DNA from 3 places in the Rhodococcus indonesiensis genome. Region 1 is predicted to be linked to each of the others. Evidence: riboswitches for the same ligand, from Rfam matches in the RefSeq annotation. Region 1 holds a riboswitch; each other region holds the start of a gene.
What was found. A riboswitch is a leader RNA that binds a small molecule or an ion and turns the genes downstream of it on or off. The one in region 1 is predicted to bind thiamine pyrophosphate.
Positions count from the first base shown of each region.

Region 2: another riboswitch for thiamine pyrophosphate. It lies ahead of thiO (glycine oxidase ThiO); the one in region 1 lies ahead of ACM26Y_RS21230 (3-oxoacyl-ACP reductase).
Region 3: another riboswitch for thiamine pyrophosphate. It lies ahead of ACM26Y_RS08850 (TenA family protein); the one in region 1 lies ahead of ACM26Y_RS21230 (3-oxoacyl-ACP reductase).

Region 1 covers NZ_CP180630.1:4,642,645-4,648,096, forward strand. Annotated here, with positions in the region: gene ACM26Y_RS21215 (TetR family transcriptional regulator) at 1-155, opposite strand, end outside; gene ACM26Y_RS21220 (FBP domain-containing protein) at 213-716, shown strand; gene ACM26Y_RS21225 (LLM class flavin-dependent oxidoreductase) at 760-2,064, opposite strand; gene ACM26Y_RS21230 (3-oxoacyl-ACP reductase) at 2,064-2,828, opposite strand; TPP riboswitch at 2,881-2,973, opposite strand; gene thiD (bifunctional hydroxymethylpyrimidine kinase/phosphomethylpyrimidine kinase) at 3,102-3,929, opposite strand; TPP riboswitch at 3,920-4,015, opposite strand; gene ACM26Y_RS21240 (GAF domain-containing protein) at 4,354-5,452, shown strand, end outside.
Region 2 covers NZ_CP180630.1:4,171,178-4,176,629, forward strand. Annotated here, with positions in the region: gene ACM26Y_RS19160 (antibiotic biosynthesis monooxygenase) at 1-89, opposite strand, end outside; gene ACM26Y_RS19165 (thiazole synthase) at 390-1,184, opposite strand; gene thiS (sulfur carrier protein ThiS) at 1,177-1,392, opposite strand; gene thiO (glycine oxidase ThiO) at 1,398-2,465, opposite strand; TPP riboswitch at 2,454-2,566, opposite strand; gene thiE (thiamine phosphate synthase) at 2,593-3,282, shown strand; gene ACM26Y_RS19185 (NUDIX hydrolase) at 3,290-4,141, opposite strand; gene ACM26Y_RS19190 (hypothetical protein) at 4,270-5,452, shown strand, end outside.
Region 3 covers NZ_CP180630.1:1,884,833-1,890,284, reverse strand. Annotated here, with positions in the region: gene ACM26Y_RS08860 (FadR/GntR family transcriptional regulator) at 1-102, opposite strand, end outside; gene ACM26Y_RS08855 (carboxylesterase/lipase family protein) at 227-1,768, opposite strand; TPP riboswitch at 1,881-1,979, shown strand; gene ACM26Y_RS08850 (TenA family protein) at 1,972-2,691, shown strand; gene ACM26Y_RS08845 (ABC transporter substrate-binding protein) at 2,688-3,716, shown strand; gene ACM26Y_RS08840 (ABC transporter permease) at 3,697-4,491, shown strand; gene ACM26Y_RS08835 (ABC transporter ATP-binding protein) at 4,488-5,300, shown strand; gene ACM26Y_RS08830 (WS/DGAT/MGAT family O-acyltransferase) at 5,306-5,452, opposite strand, start outside.

The DNA.
Region 1 (5,452 bases):
CGACTGCCGAAGTGGTGGAGGAGATTTCTGGTCGACGTTTCGAGCCGCTCGGCCAGCGGACGCAGAGTGAGACCGAACAGCCCGCGCTCCTCGGCGTAGGCGCAACAGCCCTCGAGGAGTGCGCGCCGACGCTCGACATCCTTGTGGCGACCCATGCCGGCGAGTTTATACTCCACACGTTTCATGAATCAAACGTGGAAGGAAGAATGGTGATGCAGGCACTGTCCCGCGACGAGATCCTCGGGTCGTTCGTCAACAGCTCGCGCAGCAGGATCAGGACGGTGACGTTCCCACCCGACTTCGACGCGGTGCGCTGGGCGGAACTCGACTTCTTCGGCTGGACGGACCCTCGAGCTCCGCTCCGCGCATATCTGATTGCCCAGCGCGCCGAGCACACGGTCGGCATCGAGTTGCGCCAGGCCGACACCGACGGGTCCCGGTCGCGCAGCACGATGTGCACCCTCTGTCACGCCGTTCACCGCGCCGGTGGGACGTCGCTGTTCACGGCGCGCAAGGCCGGCGCCGGCGGCAAGGCCGGAAACAGCATCAGAACCTACATGTGCAGTAACTTCGCATGCTCACTGTATGTGCGGGAGCTGGCGCCTCTGCCCGGCAATCAGCCCGATCGAGCACTGCCCACCGAGACTCGGATCCGGCAACTCGAGACTCGACTCGGCGGATTCGTCGGGCGGGTGTTGGACGAGCAGGATCCGTGACCACGCTGTGCACTACCCGGGCGGCGCCGTCACCCGGGCGTCTTCACGCGAAGGACCACAGTCCCAGCGTGTCGCGCAATGTGGTCCCGGGGTATGCGGTGCGAAACAGGCCGCGGCGCTGCAGTTCCGGGACTACCAGGTCGACGAAGTCGTCCAGCGAATCCGGATACGCCGGACACATCAGGTTGAATCCGTCGCAGGCGCCGGCGACGAACCACTCCTCGATCCGATCCGCGATCGCCTCGGGCGTGCCGATCATCGTCGCGTGCCCTCCTCCGGCCGCGAGGTAGCCGAGCAGTCCACGCAGTGTGGGCCGGTGCGATCCGATGATCCGTTGCACCGTTGCGTAGCGACCCTGGGGGCCGGAGAACTGGTCGATGGGCGGTAGGTCGGCAACCGGCGCGTCGAGATCGTGGCCCGTGTAGTCCTGACCGGTGAAGACGCCGAGCTGGGCGAGCGCGGCGTCGATGTCGATCAACGCGTCCAACGTCGCCTTCTTTGCCCGGGCCTCGTCCTCGGTGCGACCGACATAGGGGACGAGGCCCGGAAGTATCGCGATCGACGCGGGATCTCGTCCGGCGGCGGCAGCGCGGCCACGCAGATCGGTGGCGAAGTCGAGCGCCATGGTCGAATCCCACGAAACCGAGTACACCGCTTCGGCGTGCCGCGCTGCGAGGCTGCGTCCGGTCTCCGACGCTCCTGCCTGGAACAGCACCGGACGCCCCTGTGGGCAGCGCGGGACGGTGAGCGGACCGTCGACGCGGAAGTGCTGACCGCGGTGCTCGATCCGACGGATGGCGTCGGCGTCGAGGTATCGACCGGCGGCGCGATCGACGGCGATGCCGGCCTCGTCCCACGAGTCCCACAGCGCAGTCAGCACCTCGATGAACTCCTCGGCGCGGCCGTAACGCTCGGCATGGTCCGGCAGAGCGTCGAGCCCGTGATTGCGGGCCTCCGCGTCGAACATCGAGGTCACGATGTTCACCCCGGCCCGTCCACCGCTGATGTGGTCCAGCGACGCGAGCATCCGCGCCGCATGGAACGGTGTGTAGAAGCTCGCGGACACCGTGGTGACCAGCCCGATGCGTTTCGTCGCGCGCGCCATCGCGGACAGCGCGGTCAGGGGTTCGAGAAACCACGTGGTCCCGGCCGTGTAGCTCGGATTCACGCAGTGACCGTCGGCGAAGAACACCGCATCGAAGCAGCCACGCTCGGCTGTCCGAGCGAGTTCCTCGAAGTAGGTGATGTCCCCGATTCGCTCCGCCGCGGACGTCGGATGCCGCCACGCCGCCGAATGATGGCCGACACCATGGAGAAAGGCATTGAGATGGAGGGTGCGGGACAGCATCAGTTCATCACCAGCCCGCCGTCGACCACGAGGTTCTGACCGGTGACTGCTCGCGACCAGTCGGAAGCGAAGAACAGGACAGCGGCAGCGAAGTCCTCCGGGGTGGTGACCTTCCGCAGGGGCGTGGAGGCGGCGATCAGTTCGAATACCTCCTCGGGGGTCGCTGCCGATGCGTCGGTGGTGCGCAGCAGCCCACCGGAGACCATGTTCACGCGGATGCCTTCAGGCCCCAGGTCTGCCGCGAATGTGCGGGTCAGCGACAGCAGTGCTGCCTTGGCGGCGGTGTAGTCGTGATACGGCACCACCGGGTTCTGGAACAGGTTGGTGCCGATATTGATGACGCTGCCGCCGCCGGCCTCGCGCATGCCGGGCAGAACCGCCTGGATCGTGTTGACCGCGCCGCCGACGATACCGTCGAGTTGAGCGGCGAAATCGCCGTAGCCAATCTGGTCGGCTCTGCGGCGCGCGTCGCCGTTGAAGGAGAAGTCGGGCAGCGCGTTGTTGACGACGGTGGTGACCGGTCGGCCGAAGTGCTTCCTGGCCTGTGTGAGCATGGCGTCGATCTGGGCGGGGTCGGTCACGTCGGCGGCCAGCGCGACAGCGCGGTCCGAGCCGATCTTCTGGGCAAGGGCGTGGGCGGCGTCGCTGCTGTTGCGGTAGTTGACTACGACGGCGGCGCCCTCGTCGGCGAACGACTGCGCGAGGTGGTGACCGAGACCGCGCCCGGCGCCGGTGACGAGTACCGTCTGGTTCTGCAAGAGCATTGTGTTGTTTCCCTTCGGTGGGAAGGGGTTCACCGCAGCGACGGACCACACGGCCGCGCCGGCTCGGCATCCCTTCGCTCGCATGATCGAGATCAGGTTCGACGGGTCTGTCTCTCAGCCGTTTCCGGCACCCCGTGTCGAGTCCGTCGCAAGACTACCCCGGTTATGCCCGTCCGTCGAACATCACTGTCACTTCGGGCAACTCACGAGACTGCCCGGGGTCCCAGCCGGCACGAGGACGACGTGCACGGCAGCATTGTTCCTCGCAGCAGGTCACGTCCACAGATCGACGAAGTGGTGGACAGGGCCGTGGCCGCGACCGACATGCAACTCCCTGCCTGCTTCGATGCCTGCGGTGAGCCACCGTTTGGCTTCCTCGAGCGCGGCATCCCAGCTTTCTCGCTGCGGCCGAAGGGTAGCCATGGCTGCCGACAGCGAGCAACCGGTGCCGTGCGTGTTCGAGGTGCGTATGCGGGGACTGTCGACCACGACCGCATCGTCCTCCCCCGCTACAGGGCCGATGACGGTGTCGTAGACGGTGTCTCCAGGAAGATGTCCGCCCTTGGCCAACACCGCCACCCCGTAGCGATCGGCAATCTCATGGGCCTGCCCGAGCAGTTCCTCCCAGGAGTCGGCCGGAGACGTGGAACTGAGGACTGCGAGTTCGGGAACGTTCGGCGTGATCAGATGGACCTGGGGAATGAGGTCTTCGAGCGCGCCTTCGGCCTCGCGGCTGAGCAACCGGTCGCCGCTGGTGGCGACGATGACCGGATCGAGCACAACCACGGGGGGCGCGACCGTGGCAAGCCATTCGGCGACGGCTTGCACCTGATCGGTCTCGGCGAGCATGCCGATCTTGACGGCGTCGACGGTGACATCGTCGCTGACCGCTTCGAGTTGAGCGGTGAGAAACGATGCCGGAGGAAGGTGGACACTGCGCACGCCGCAGGTGTTCTGGGCGACCAACGCCGTGACCACCGCCATTCCGTAGCCTCGATGCGCGGCAATGCTCTTCAGGTCCGCCTGGATGCCGGCGCCGCCGGTCGGATCCGTACCGGCAATGGAAAGCACTCGCGGCGGTGGAACAGCAGACATCGTCATTCGGACATCCCTTCGCTAGTACGAACTAGAGCAGGTTCGACGGGTGTGATCTCAGCCCTCTTACCCGGGCACCCCGTGTCGAGAGGATCATAGGCGTCGACTTCGTTCGGCGGCCCCGTGGGTCTGGGCTGTGGCGGGCCCACTTGCCGCGCCCACCCAGGCGGGCCGCACGGCAGAAGCGTGGGCCCGAGGACCGAAAGCGTTCGTGCGGAACGTTCTTGTCCAAGCAGTGTGCCGGTCGACCCGCGTCTCGCCGAATGTGCGAACTCGTCGACGGGTTTGCTGTTGGGGTGGCCGCAGACGGCAGGGGACATGGTGCGGCTGACCCCCTGACGGTAGGCTGGACGCTGTGAGTAGGGCCAGTTCGGCGCGCCAGCGGTTGCTCGCTTTCGGTTCCGGAGAAGACTTGTCGCGACGCGCCCGATTGTTGAGCGACGTCCACGACGCGGTGATGTCCGGCCGGACGCCGCCGGTGCCTCCGCGTGACGTTGTCGCCCGGTCGTGGTCGCGTCTCCAGGCAGACGGCGTCAGTCCCGCCCGGTGTGAGGACGTGGTACTCGCGGACGTCTCCGAACTCGAAGCGCGCCGTGCACGAAGCGCCCTGAGGTCGGTTCTGCCCGAACTACGCGGCACCTTGACCGAAATGGCGAGCGACGCGAACTTCATCGTGGTCGTCGCTGACTCGGACGGGGTGGTGCTGTGGCGAGAAGGTGCACGTGACGTGCAGAGGGAAGCCGACGTCCTCGGATTCGTGGAAGGCGCCCGCTGGTCGGAGAAGTCGGTAGGCACCAATTCTGTCGGCACGTCGCTGGTCGAAGACGCTCCGGTACAGCTTTTTTCGGCCGAACACTATGCCCGGTCCCACTACGGCTGGTCGTGTACGGGGTCACCGGTCCACGATCCACGCTCCGGCGAGGTCCTCGGCGTACTGGATATCAGCGGGTCGGCGATGTCGGTGCATCCGGCCACCGTGGCCCTCGTGCAGACGGCTGTGCGGTTGGCCGAGTCGATGCTCTGGCGCGAGCATGCCGTCCACCTCGACAGGCTCCGTACCGATGCGGCGCCGGTGCTGGCAAGGACGTGCGGGCCTGCCGTCGTCGTGGACGGTCACGGATGGGTCGTGGCAGCCAGCGGCATCGGCGTTCCCGAACGACTGGCCTCACCGGAGGCCGACCGACCGCTGCTCGTGCCCGGTCTCGGACTTTGCGTACCCGAACCGCTCGGTGACGCATGGTTGGTGCGCCGCCGCGCGGAACGGGCGGCCATCCGACTCGAACTCGACCTGGGGACGGCCCCTCGGGCGACGGTGCGGGGGGAGATGGAATGGACGCGTGCCCTGTCACCGCGGCACGCGCAGATTCTGAGGGTATTGGCACGTACCCGGTCGGCCGGCATCGATGCCGCGTCGTTGAGCGAGGCCCTGTTCGGCGACCGGGACCACATCGTTGCCGTCCGCGCCGAGGTCTCCCGGCTGCGCAAGAGCCTCGGCCCTGTGCTGACGCCCCAGCCGTACCGGTTCGCTG
Region 2 (5,452 bases), 470 kb from region 1:
ATCACGGTGTCGCGTACGTGCCTGATCCCGGCATCGATGTACGACGGATGCGCGTGAATTGTGGTCGAGCGTGCGAACACGATCGGCACCCTTCTCCTCAGGGCGGTGCCGACGCGGCGCCGCCGGTCGTTGTCGTTCCCCAGGTTTCACCTTGCTCCCCCGATCCACTGGAGGCAATAGGCGCATTCCGCTTCGACCGGTATCGCCCGAACTGCACGATCCGGCCACCGCTGCCGTCCCTCGATCGTGGGAAGAGAACCACCCGTGCACCACTGCTCGCCGCCGCCGACGACGCCGGTGGTGCCGCGACGCGTGCGGCACCACCGGGTCCGGTGGGCGCCCCCGGGTCCGGTGGGAAACCGACCGTCACGGCCTCACATCGGGTCGTCTCAGGGCTCGAGCGGCGACGACGCCTGCGCCCAGAACCGCTTCGGGATGCGGCCCGCGTGCCGGGCCCGGAAGCCGGCCTCGACGGCGTGGCGCATCGCGGACGCCATGAGGGCCGGGTCCTTCGCCCGGGTCACCGCGGTCGCCAGCAGCACCGCGTCGCACCCGAGTTCCATCGCGAGCGCGGCGTCCGAGGCCGTGCCGATACCCGCATCGAGGATCACCGGCACCCCGGCGGCTTCGACGATCATCTCGATGTGGTGCGGGTTGGCGACCCCGAGGCCCGTGCCGATCGGCGAGCCGAGCGGCATCACGGCGGCGCAGCCGACGTCCTCGAGCCGTCGCGCCAGCACCGGGTCGTCGTTGGTGTAGGGCAGCACGACGAACCCGTCGTCGACGAGTTGCTCGGCGGCCGAGACGAGTTCGATCGCGTCGGGCAGCAGCGTGCGTTCGTCGGCGACGACCTCGAGTTTGACCCAGTCCGTTCCGAGCGCCTCGCGGCCGAGTTGTGCGGTGAGCACCGCCTCGGCGGCGCCGCGGCAGCCGGCGGTGTTGGGGAGCGGCGCGATGTCGAGGCGGCGCAGCAGATCGAGCACGCCGGTCCCGGACGCCGCGTCCACCCGGCGCATCGCCACGGTGGTCAGCTCGGTGCCGGAGGCGACGAGGGCCTCTTCGAGCACGGCGAGGTTCGCGGCCCCACCGGTGCCGGTGATCAGCCGCGAGGCGAAGCTGCGTCCGGCGATCGTCAGGGGCGGCAGGTCGTGGCCGGGGTCGGAGCCGAAGTCGCGCTCAGCCACCCTGCACCGCCGTCAGCACCTCGATCTGCCAGCCCTTCTCGACGCGCTCGGACCAGCGTCCCCGGGGGAAGACGGCACCGTCCACGGCGACGGCGACCCCCCTGTCGGGCAGCCCGAGCCCACTCAGCAACTCGGCCATCGTCGGCGCCTCGGCGAACCAGCGCTCCTCCCCATTGACCGTGACTCCCACCGTCGGCGCACCGTTCATCACACTCACTCCTCGGTAAATCGTTGCGGATCAGCATATTTCGCCACAGCGAGCGGTTCGTCCGCGAGCTCCGCGACCACCGCGTCCGCCGTGACCGGGGTCAGCAGCACGCCGTTGCGACCGTGCCCGGTCGCGGCGATCACCCGCTCGGACAGCCGGCCGATCAGCGGCAGGTTGTCCGGGCTCACGGGTCGTAGTCCCGCACTCGCCTCGTACAGCTCGTACTCGCCGATCGCCGGGAACAGCGTCTCGGCGTCGGCGATGAGATCCCGCACCCCCGCGACGGTGACCTGCGTGTCGTCGGCCTCGTACTGGGTTGCGCCGACGACGAGCCCGTCCGCGCGCGGCACCAGGTACGCGGGCCGGCCGTGCACGCTGCCGCGGACCGTCCGGTGTGGAGCGGGAGCCGCGCCCGGGCGGGTCCGCAACCGCAGGATCTCCCCCTTGACCGGCCGCACCGGCAAGCCCGGCCACAGCCGCGCCGAGGCGGCGCCGGCCGCGAGCACCACCCGGTCGGCGTCCAGGTCCGTGACGTCAAGGACCGGCTCGTCGACGAAGGTGACCCCGGCCGCGGCGGCCGCCCGTCGCAGCGCGTCGACGAGAACCCGGTTGTCCACGGCCAGCTCGTCCGGGGCCAGCAGCCCGAGACGGATGCGCGGGCCGAGCGACGGCTCGAGTTCACGCACCTCGGCGCGGCCGAGCACGCGCATCTCGTGCCCCTGGGCCGACACCCACTCGGCGATCGTGCGCAGGTCGGCGGCGTCGGCCGCGTCCAGCGCGACGGTCAGCGACGCAGTGGAGGTGAACAGGTCGAGGCCGGTCTCCCGCAGCAGCTCGGCGCCGAACGCCGGCCAGCGGGCCAGCGACGCGGCGCCCAGCTCGAGGACGTGTTCCTCACCCGGCCAACCCTCCGACAAGGGCGCCAGCATCCCCCCGGCCACCCAGGACGCCCCCGCTCCCGGGGACGGGTCGTGCACGGTCGCGGTCCAGCCGGCCCGGGCCGCGCGCCAGGCGATCGACAGCCCGATCACGCCTCCGCCGACAACGGATACGGTTCCCAACAGTTCGTCCACCTCACTCCCTGCGCCGGCATGATCCGGTTCAGGTGCTGACGGTCGGGGCCGGCAGGCCCCCTCTCAGCCCCGCGATCCCCGGGACTCCCGTGTCGATTCGTTCAGAGCAGAGACTACCGTCTCCGCCGTGACTACCTACCGCGGCAACCATCCCGCCCCCCGGGAACGCCTCGCGCAGGCCCGGCTCTACCTGTGCACCGACGCCCGTCGCGACACCGGCGACCTGGCCCGATTCGTCGAGGAGGCCCTTGCGGGCGGTGTCGACATCGTCCAGCTCCGCGACAAGGGCTCGGCAGGCGAGAAGAAGTTCGGCCCGCTCGAGGCGCGCGAGGAACTCGAAGCACTCGAGGTGCTCGCCGCCGCCTGCCACCGGCACGGCGCCCTGCTGGCCGTCAACGACCGCGCCGACATCGCCCTGGCCGCCGGCGCCGACATCCTGCATCTCGGGCAGGGCGACCTGCCGGTGCGGTACGCCCGGCAGGTCCTCGGCGACGACGTGGTGATCGGCCGCTCGACCGCCAGCCGGGCCCAGGCCAGCCTCGCCGACATCGAGGACGGTGTCGACTATTTCGCCAACGGGCCGGTGTGGGAGACCCCCACCAAGCCGGGTCGCACCGCGGCGGGCCTCGAGGTGCTGCGGGAGGTGGCCCGGTCGCAGCCGCGGCGGCCGTGGTTCGCCATCGGCGGCATCGATGCCGAGCGGCTGCCCGAGGTGCTCGACGCCGGCGCCACCCGCATCGCGGTGGTCCGCGCCATCACCGCGGCACCGAATCCGCGGGCCGCGGCGGCGGCACTGAAGGCCGCGCTGCCCGGCTGAAAGTCCGTCACAGCCAGTCGAGGACCGTCGACGGCGCCAGGGTCGGCACGTCCCCGGGCAGCCGGGCGCGCAGTCCCCGGTCGGCCGTCACCACCACGGTGAGCACCTGGTCCAGGACCGCCGACGTGCCCTTCGCCAGGACGGCCAGCTCGTCGTCTCCGCTGCCGGCGGCGGGGTGCACCAGGGTGCGGTCGTCGTCGATCACCGCTGCGCGGGCTTGCCCCTCGAGGACCGCCTCGATGCGGCTCACCCAGCCGAAGGACCCGCCGGGCAGCTCGACGGTGCGGGGCACCGACTCGGCCAGCTCCGCGAGCAGTCGTGCGGTGGCACCCGGCCGGTCGCGCCACCAGCCGTTCGGCCGCGAGCCGAGGACGTTGGCCGTGTCGAGCAACATCCGCACCGCCCGGGTCCGCAGGTCCGGCCAGGCGGCCGCGAACCCGGAGTGCAGGGACATGGTCTCGACGTCCGCCTCCGGCACCCAGCGCAGTTCGGTGCTCTCCCCGTTGAGGGTCGTCGCCATCGGGCTCGGGGTGTCCGCGACGACCGTGGTGTACGTCCATCCCCCGGCACCGCCGGAGGTGACCCGCTCGGTGCGCACGCTCACGGCAGCCGGGTCGATCCCGGTCTCCTCCTCGGCTTCCCGTACAGCCGCGGCGACGGGACTCTCGTCGCTGTCGCGGGCGCCGCCGGGCAGGGCCCACGTGCCGCCCTGGTGGCTCCACGCCGCGCGGTGCTGCAGCAACACGGCCGGGGTGCCGTCGGGCAGCGGTGCACGCAGCAGCAGCCCGGCCGCACCGAATCTGCCCCACCGGCGACCACCGTCGGGTCCGACGGCCCAGCCGTCCCCGTCACCTCGCATCGCGTCCGCCTCCCTGCCGCCCGGCCGCCGACCGCGAGCCGGGCGTCCACCGCCCTCGGACGGCAACGACATCCCATTACTGCTTATATGCTCGCCACACACAGTGCCACATCGGAAGGGGTGCTCTCGTGGACGTGCGCGTGACCCCCACGCTCGGCGCGGTCGCGGGTCGCCTCGAGCGCAGCGACGTGTCCGATCCCGTCGTCGACCACGACCGCCGCGCCGACGACTGGCGCGCCCTGCTGCGATCCACTCCCGCCGCACTCTTCACCCTCGGCGCGCTGCTGTCGGTCCTCCTCATCGTCTCGGGCATCGTCGCAGGTCAGACCGTGACGAGCCGGCAGGCCACGCACAGTCGGCTGCTCACCTCCGTCGAACCCCTCGCCGACGCCGCCCAGAGTCTCTACAGTGCGCTGTCCGTCGCGGACGCGGCCGCCGCCACCGGCTTCATCGCGGGCGGTATCGAACCCGAGGAGGTGCGGGAACGCTACACCCAGGCCGTCGGCGAGGCGTCCACCCAGCTCGTCGCCGCGGCCGGCGGAATCGCCGCCGACGACAGGGTGAGTGCCCGGTTGCTGGCGGACATCGCCGGCCGGCTCACCGTCTACACCGGCCTGGTGGAGACGGCCCGGGCGAACAATCGCGTCGGAAACCCCGTGGGCGCCGCCTACCTCGGCGAGGCCTCGTACCTGATGCAGTCCGAACTGCTGCCGATGGCGCAGGAACTGCACGAACGCAGCTCGTCCGCCGTCACGTCCACCCAGCGGGCGGCGGTGCAACCGCCGTGGACGTCGATCGGGATGCTGCTGGTGACGGTTGTCGCGCTGGCCGGCGTGCACGTGATCGTTTCGCGGATCAGCCGCCGCACCCTCAACCTCGGACTTCTCACGGCCATCGCCTCGACGGGGATCCTGCTGTGCTGGCTCCTCGTCGCGGGACTGATCTCGTCGAGCGCCACCCGGAACGCCGTCGAGCGCGGCGGCGAACCGCTCGGGGTCTTCACCGACAGCCGGATCCTCGCCCAGCAGGCCCGGACCGCCGAGACGCTGCAGCTGGTCCGACGGGACGTCACCGGCGAATACGACGCGATGTTCGACGGCAGCATGGACCGTCTCGAGGAGTTGCTCACCGGCTCCGCGGCCGCCGACGTGGAGTCCCAGGCCGAACCCGCCGGCCGCGCCGCCGAAGCGCGCACGGCTTGGCTGGCATCGCACGACCGCGTGCAGGCGGCACTCGACCGGGGCGACTACCCGGCTGCCGCGATCCTCGCCACCGGTCCCGGGCCCGACGAGGCGGCGGCCCAGTTCCACG
Region 3 (5,452 bases), 2.8 Mb from region 1:
CGGCAACGACGCCCCGGCGGCGAGATCGCCGCCGAGCACGCGGGCGGCGATCTGGTCGTACACCTCACCGGAGGCGGACTTGCGGGTGATCGGCTCGAACATCACGACCCGACCGTAGGCCACCGTCCGGACAGAGGTCAAGTGGTAAGACCAGTTCCCTTTGCGGCCGAATGTCACATTCCATCGGTCAGACCGACGGAATGTGACATTCGGCCACCCGGAGTGGTCAGCTGAAGCCCATCACCTGGTCGCCCCACACCTCACGCAGCACCTTGTCGGGGTCCGGGACGAGGGTGTCGGTGTTGTCGATCAGCAGGGTCATGCGCTTGTCGGTGTCGTACGGCGCCCAGTGCCGGGATCCGTCCAGGGCGGCCGGCACGCCGTGGTGCGCGAAGGCGAGCCAGCGACGCTGGATCCGGCCCGAGATCGTCGTCGCAGCCTTGCGGCCACCGAGCCAGAACGTAGGGTCACGATCGAGCGTCCCGAAATTGCCGAAGACGTACGGCAGTTCGGTGGCGTGACCGGCACCGATCCGCGCCGCCTTGAGCATCGGGGTCGCATGGTCGAACCGGTACACCCACGTCGGCGAGTGGGCGCTGTGCGCGTCGGCGATCCACACCACCGGCATCCGGAACCCGGCGTCGCGCGAAAGAGCCATTGCCCCCGACGTTTTCGTGACATCCGGATACGCGGAGATGATCTCCGCGATGCGGTCCGGCGGCAATTCCGGGTGATCCTCGGCGAGCGCGTCGAGCATCGCCTGCACGGAGGCATCGCTCACCGGCATCAACGGGGACTTCATGAAGCGGAAGATCGACGGCTCGTCCTTGTTGGAGCCGATGATCAGGGGGATCCGGTGCGCGAGCCCCTTCTGGAACGCCGCCACCGGGTACTTCGGCACCAGGTCGCGGTCGACCACGGGCGCCATCGCGAGCGTGCCGGGGAACTTCGTGGGAATCTCCCCGACGAGCACGTCGCCCGCGTCGGTCAGCGTCTCGTGCGGCATGTCCCGCAGCGCCCACACCCGCGCCGGGGTGAGGTCGAGGATCTCGAGGAACCGCTCGGCGACCCGGGCGGCCCGCTCGGACCCGTACGCCGACGTCGCCGGCGGACTCTGCGCGATGGCCCGGTGGAACAGCCCCTCCGCGCGGGGCACGGTCATCAGGGTGGTCAGCGACCCACCGCCCGACGACTCGCCGAACACGGTGACCCGGTCGGGGTCGCCCCCGAACGCGGAGATGCAGTCGCGTACCCACTCGAGGGCGGCGATCTGATCCCGCAGTCCCACATTGGATTCGAAGGTAGTTCCGGCGGTGGAGAACGACGAGAAGTCGAGGAAGCCGAGCGCACCGAGCCGATAGTTGACCGTCACCACGACGACGTCGCCGCGCTCGGCGAGCAACCGTCCGTCGTAGATCCGCTGCCCCGAGTAGCCGAGGACGTAGGCACCGCCGTGGATCCACACCATCACCGGCCGCGGCTCCCCGTCCGGCTCCGGCGCCCAGATGTTCAGCGAGAGGCAGTCCTCACCGATCGTCAGCCCCGGATCGATGGGGATCGGGTTGTTGCGTCCCTGCGGCGCGATGGGCCCGAAGCGCCGCGCGTCGAGCACGTCGGTCCACGGCTCCGGCGGTTCGGGGGCGCGGAACCGGAGGTCACCGGACGTCGGCGCGGCGTACGGGACGCCCTTCCACGTGTAGACGGAGCCGTCGCGGTAGCCGCGTACGTCGCCGTACTTGCAGCCGACGATGAGCGTCTCGGCGTCCACGGTCCCTCCCGAACGAACGGTCTGGGGCCAAGGTACCAACAACAGACAGGTTGCATGCGGACCCCGCCGACCCGGGCGACGGAGGCAGTCTGCGCCGAGTGCTATCGTCGGCTCCGTAGACACGGGGTGCTCCGCACATGCGCGGGGCTGAGATCACACCCGTCGAACCTGATCAGGTAATGCTGACGAAGGGATGTCCTGGCATGACCATGCCTGCCCGCGCGTCGGTCCCGGCAGGGACCGACCGCTTCACCGATCTGCTGTGGGACCGGACCAAGGTCCTGCGCGAGTCCATCGACGACCTCGAGTTCCTGCGCCGCCTCGGCGACGGGACGCTGCCGCTCGACGCGTTCCGCTTCTACATCGAGCAGGACGCCCTGTACCTCGCCGGGTACGCCAAGGCACTCGCCCTCCTCGCGGCGAAGGCCCCGGACCCGGGCACCGCCGCGTTCTGGGCGAACAGCGCGGCCACGGCCGCCACCGAGGAATCCGCCCTGCACCGGGGGCTGCTCACCGGCGGGGTCCTGCCGCCTGCCGAGGGCGCCCCCGCGCACTCGCCCGCCTGCCTCGGTTACGTCTCCTATCTCACCGCCACCGTCGCCACCGACCCGTATCCAGTCGGCGCCGCCGCGGTACTCCCCTGTTTCTGGATCTACGCCGAGGTCGGCCGCGATCTCGCCGTCCGCGCCGCCGACGTGCTCGCCGCGGATCCCGCCCACCCCTACGCCCAGTGGGTCACCACCTACGACGCGCCCGAGTTCCACGCCGCGGTCGCCGGCGCCCGCGACCTCGTCGACGCCGCGGCGGCGGCCGCCACCGACGTCGAGCGCGACGCCATGGCCGAGGCGTTCACCATCGCCACGCGCTACGAGCTGCTGTTCTGGGACACCGCGCTCAACACCCAGGAGTGGCCGGCCTCATGACCACGCTCCCTCGGCTGCGCCGCCGGTTCACCGTCCTGGCCGCCGTCACCGCCGCGCTGCTGCTCACCGCGTCCTGCGCCGGGAACAGCGACGATTCCGGTGACACCATCCGATTCGCCCTGGACTGGACGCCGAACACCAACCACACCGGCCTGTACGTCGCCCAGCAGGAGGGCCTGTTCGCCGACGCCGGTCTCGACGTCGAGTTCCTGCCCTACAACAACACCACCCCGGACACCCTCGTCGATGCCGGCAACGCCGAGTTCGGCATCTCCACGCAGGCGCAGGCGACGTTCTCCCGGGCGGCCGGCTCGCGCACCGTCTCGGTGCTCGCGCCGCTGCAGCACTGGGCGACCGGCATCGCCGTCAAGGCCGACCGCGCCGACCTGACCCGGCCCGCGGACCTCGACTCCCGCACCTACGCCGGCTTCGGCGACCCGGGCGACGAGGAGACGCTCGCCCAGGTGATCCGCAACGACGGCGGGCGCGGCGACTTCACCTCCGTCACCCTCGGCACCTCCGCCTACGAGGCCGTGTACTCCGGCACCGCCGACTTCACCGTCTCCTACCTGGCGTGGGAGGGCATCGAGGCCGAGCACCGCGGGCTGCCGATGCGGTACTTCCGCTACACCGACTACGGGTTCCCCGACGCCTACGCGATCGTGATCGACGGCAACGAGGACTGGCTGGCCGAACACCCGGACCAGGCCCGCGCGTTCGTGCAGGCCGTCCAGCGCGGCTACGAGATCGCCGCGCAGGATCCCGACCGCGGCGCGCGCGCCCTGATCGAGGCCAACCCGGGGGCGTTCTCCGACGAGGAACTCGTCTACGAGAGTCAGCGGATGCTGTCGGCCGATTACATGCGCGACGAGAACGGCCGTGTCGGCACCCTCACCCTCGAGCGATGGACCGGGTACTCCCGGTTCCTGTTCGAGAAGGGCCTGCTCGCCGGTCCCGACGGCGCACCGTTGACCACCGAGCCGGACTGGTCGACCTACTTCACCGATGACTACCTCACGCCCTGACCCGACCCGGAACCCCTGGCTGCGGCGCGTCGCCCCGGCCGCGGTGACCGTCGCCGCGCTGGCCCTCGGTTGGCAGCTGTACGTGGCGGTCAGCGGCATCCGCCCGCAGGTGCTGCCCTCCCCCGCCCGGGTCCTCGGGCAGGGGTGGGCGCACCGCGCCGACATCGCCGGTCACGCCTGGTCGACCCTGCAGGTCACGCTCGTCGGCTTCGCGGTGTCCCTGGCGGTCGCCTGGGCCCTGGCGATCGTCGTGGACTTCTCGCCGTGGCTGCGCCGCGCCCTGGTGCCGTTGTTCGTGGTGTCGCAGACCCTGCCGATCATCGCGATCGCGCCGCTGATGATCATCTGGTTCGGCTTCGGGCTGCTGCCGAAGATCCTGGTGATCGCGCTCGCCACGTTCTTCCCCATGGCGATCGGCCTGATCGAGGGCTTCGCCGCCGCGGACCGGGAGGCGGGCGCGTTGCTGCGCAGCATGGGTGCCTCGCGCCGTCAGGAGTTCCGATACGTGCGGCTCCCCTCGGCGCTGCCCCGATTCTTCACGGCGCTGCGCATCGGGATCACCTACGCCGTGGTCGGTGCGGTCTTCGCCGAGTACGTCGGCGCCACGTCGGGACTCGGGATCTACATGAGCACCCAGAAGAACTCGTTCCGGACCGATCTGGTGCTGGCGGCGGTGCTCGTCACCGCGATGCTCTCACTCGCGCTGTACCTGCTCACCTACGCCGCGGAGCGGGTGGTGGCGCCGTGGGCGCTGGCGACGAGGAGCCCCCGGTGAACGCCGTCGCCGTCACCGGCGTGCACAAGGCGTTCGGTGGGCGCACCGTGCTCGACGGCGCCGAGTTCGCGGTGGCCGAGGGCGAGTTCGTCTCGCTCATCGGTCCGAGCGGCTGCGGCAAGTCCACCCTGTTCGGGTTGATCGCCGGCCTCGACGTGCCCGACACCGGCGCCGTCACGGTCGCCGGGCGGCCGGCCGCACCGGGACGGGCCGCGCTGATGCCGCAGAAGGATCTGCTGTTTCCGTGGCGCAGTGTGCTCGACAACTGCGCGCTCGGCCTCGAGGTCCAGGGCACACCCCGCGGTGAGGCGCGGGACCGGGCACGGAAGTTGTTCCCCGCCTTCGGTCTCGCCGGTTTCGAGGATGCCGCCCCGCGGCAGCTCTCGGGTGGGATGCGGCAGCGCGCGGCGCTCGCGCGGACGGTGCTGCAGGGCCGCGACGTGCTGCTGCTGGACGAACCGTTCGGCGCGCTGGATTCGCTGACCCGCACCGAGATGCAGTTGTGGTTGCAGCAGGTGTGGCAGCGGGACCGCTGGACGGTGCTGATGATCACCCACGACGTGCGGGAGGCGCTGCTGCTGTCGGATCGGGTGCTGGTGCTCACCCCCCGCCCGGCGCGGGTGTGCCACGAGGTGTCGGTGCCGCTGCCGCGTCCCCGCGGTCTGGACACGCTGACGTCACCGGAGTTCGTGGCGCTCGAGGGGGAACTCGTCGACGTCCTGCACAGCACGGGGGCGCGCGGCTCGACACCGCAGGACTCGTGCGACTCGACACCGCAGGACTCGCGCGGCTCGTCGCTGCGGGACTGATGCCCTCACGAAATATCGAGTGCAAGTTCGAGTTCCGCGAGGGCGTCCTCGAGATGCCCGAGCAGTCGCTGCAGCGCGGGGACGGTGCGGCGGCACCCGACGACGCCGAAGTCGACGGTGTCCGCGGTGTTGGTCAGCGTGATGTTGAGTGC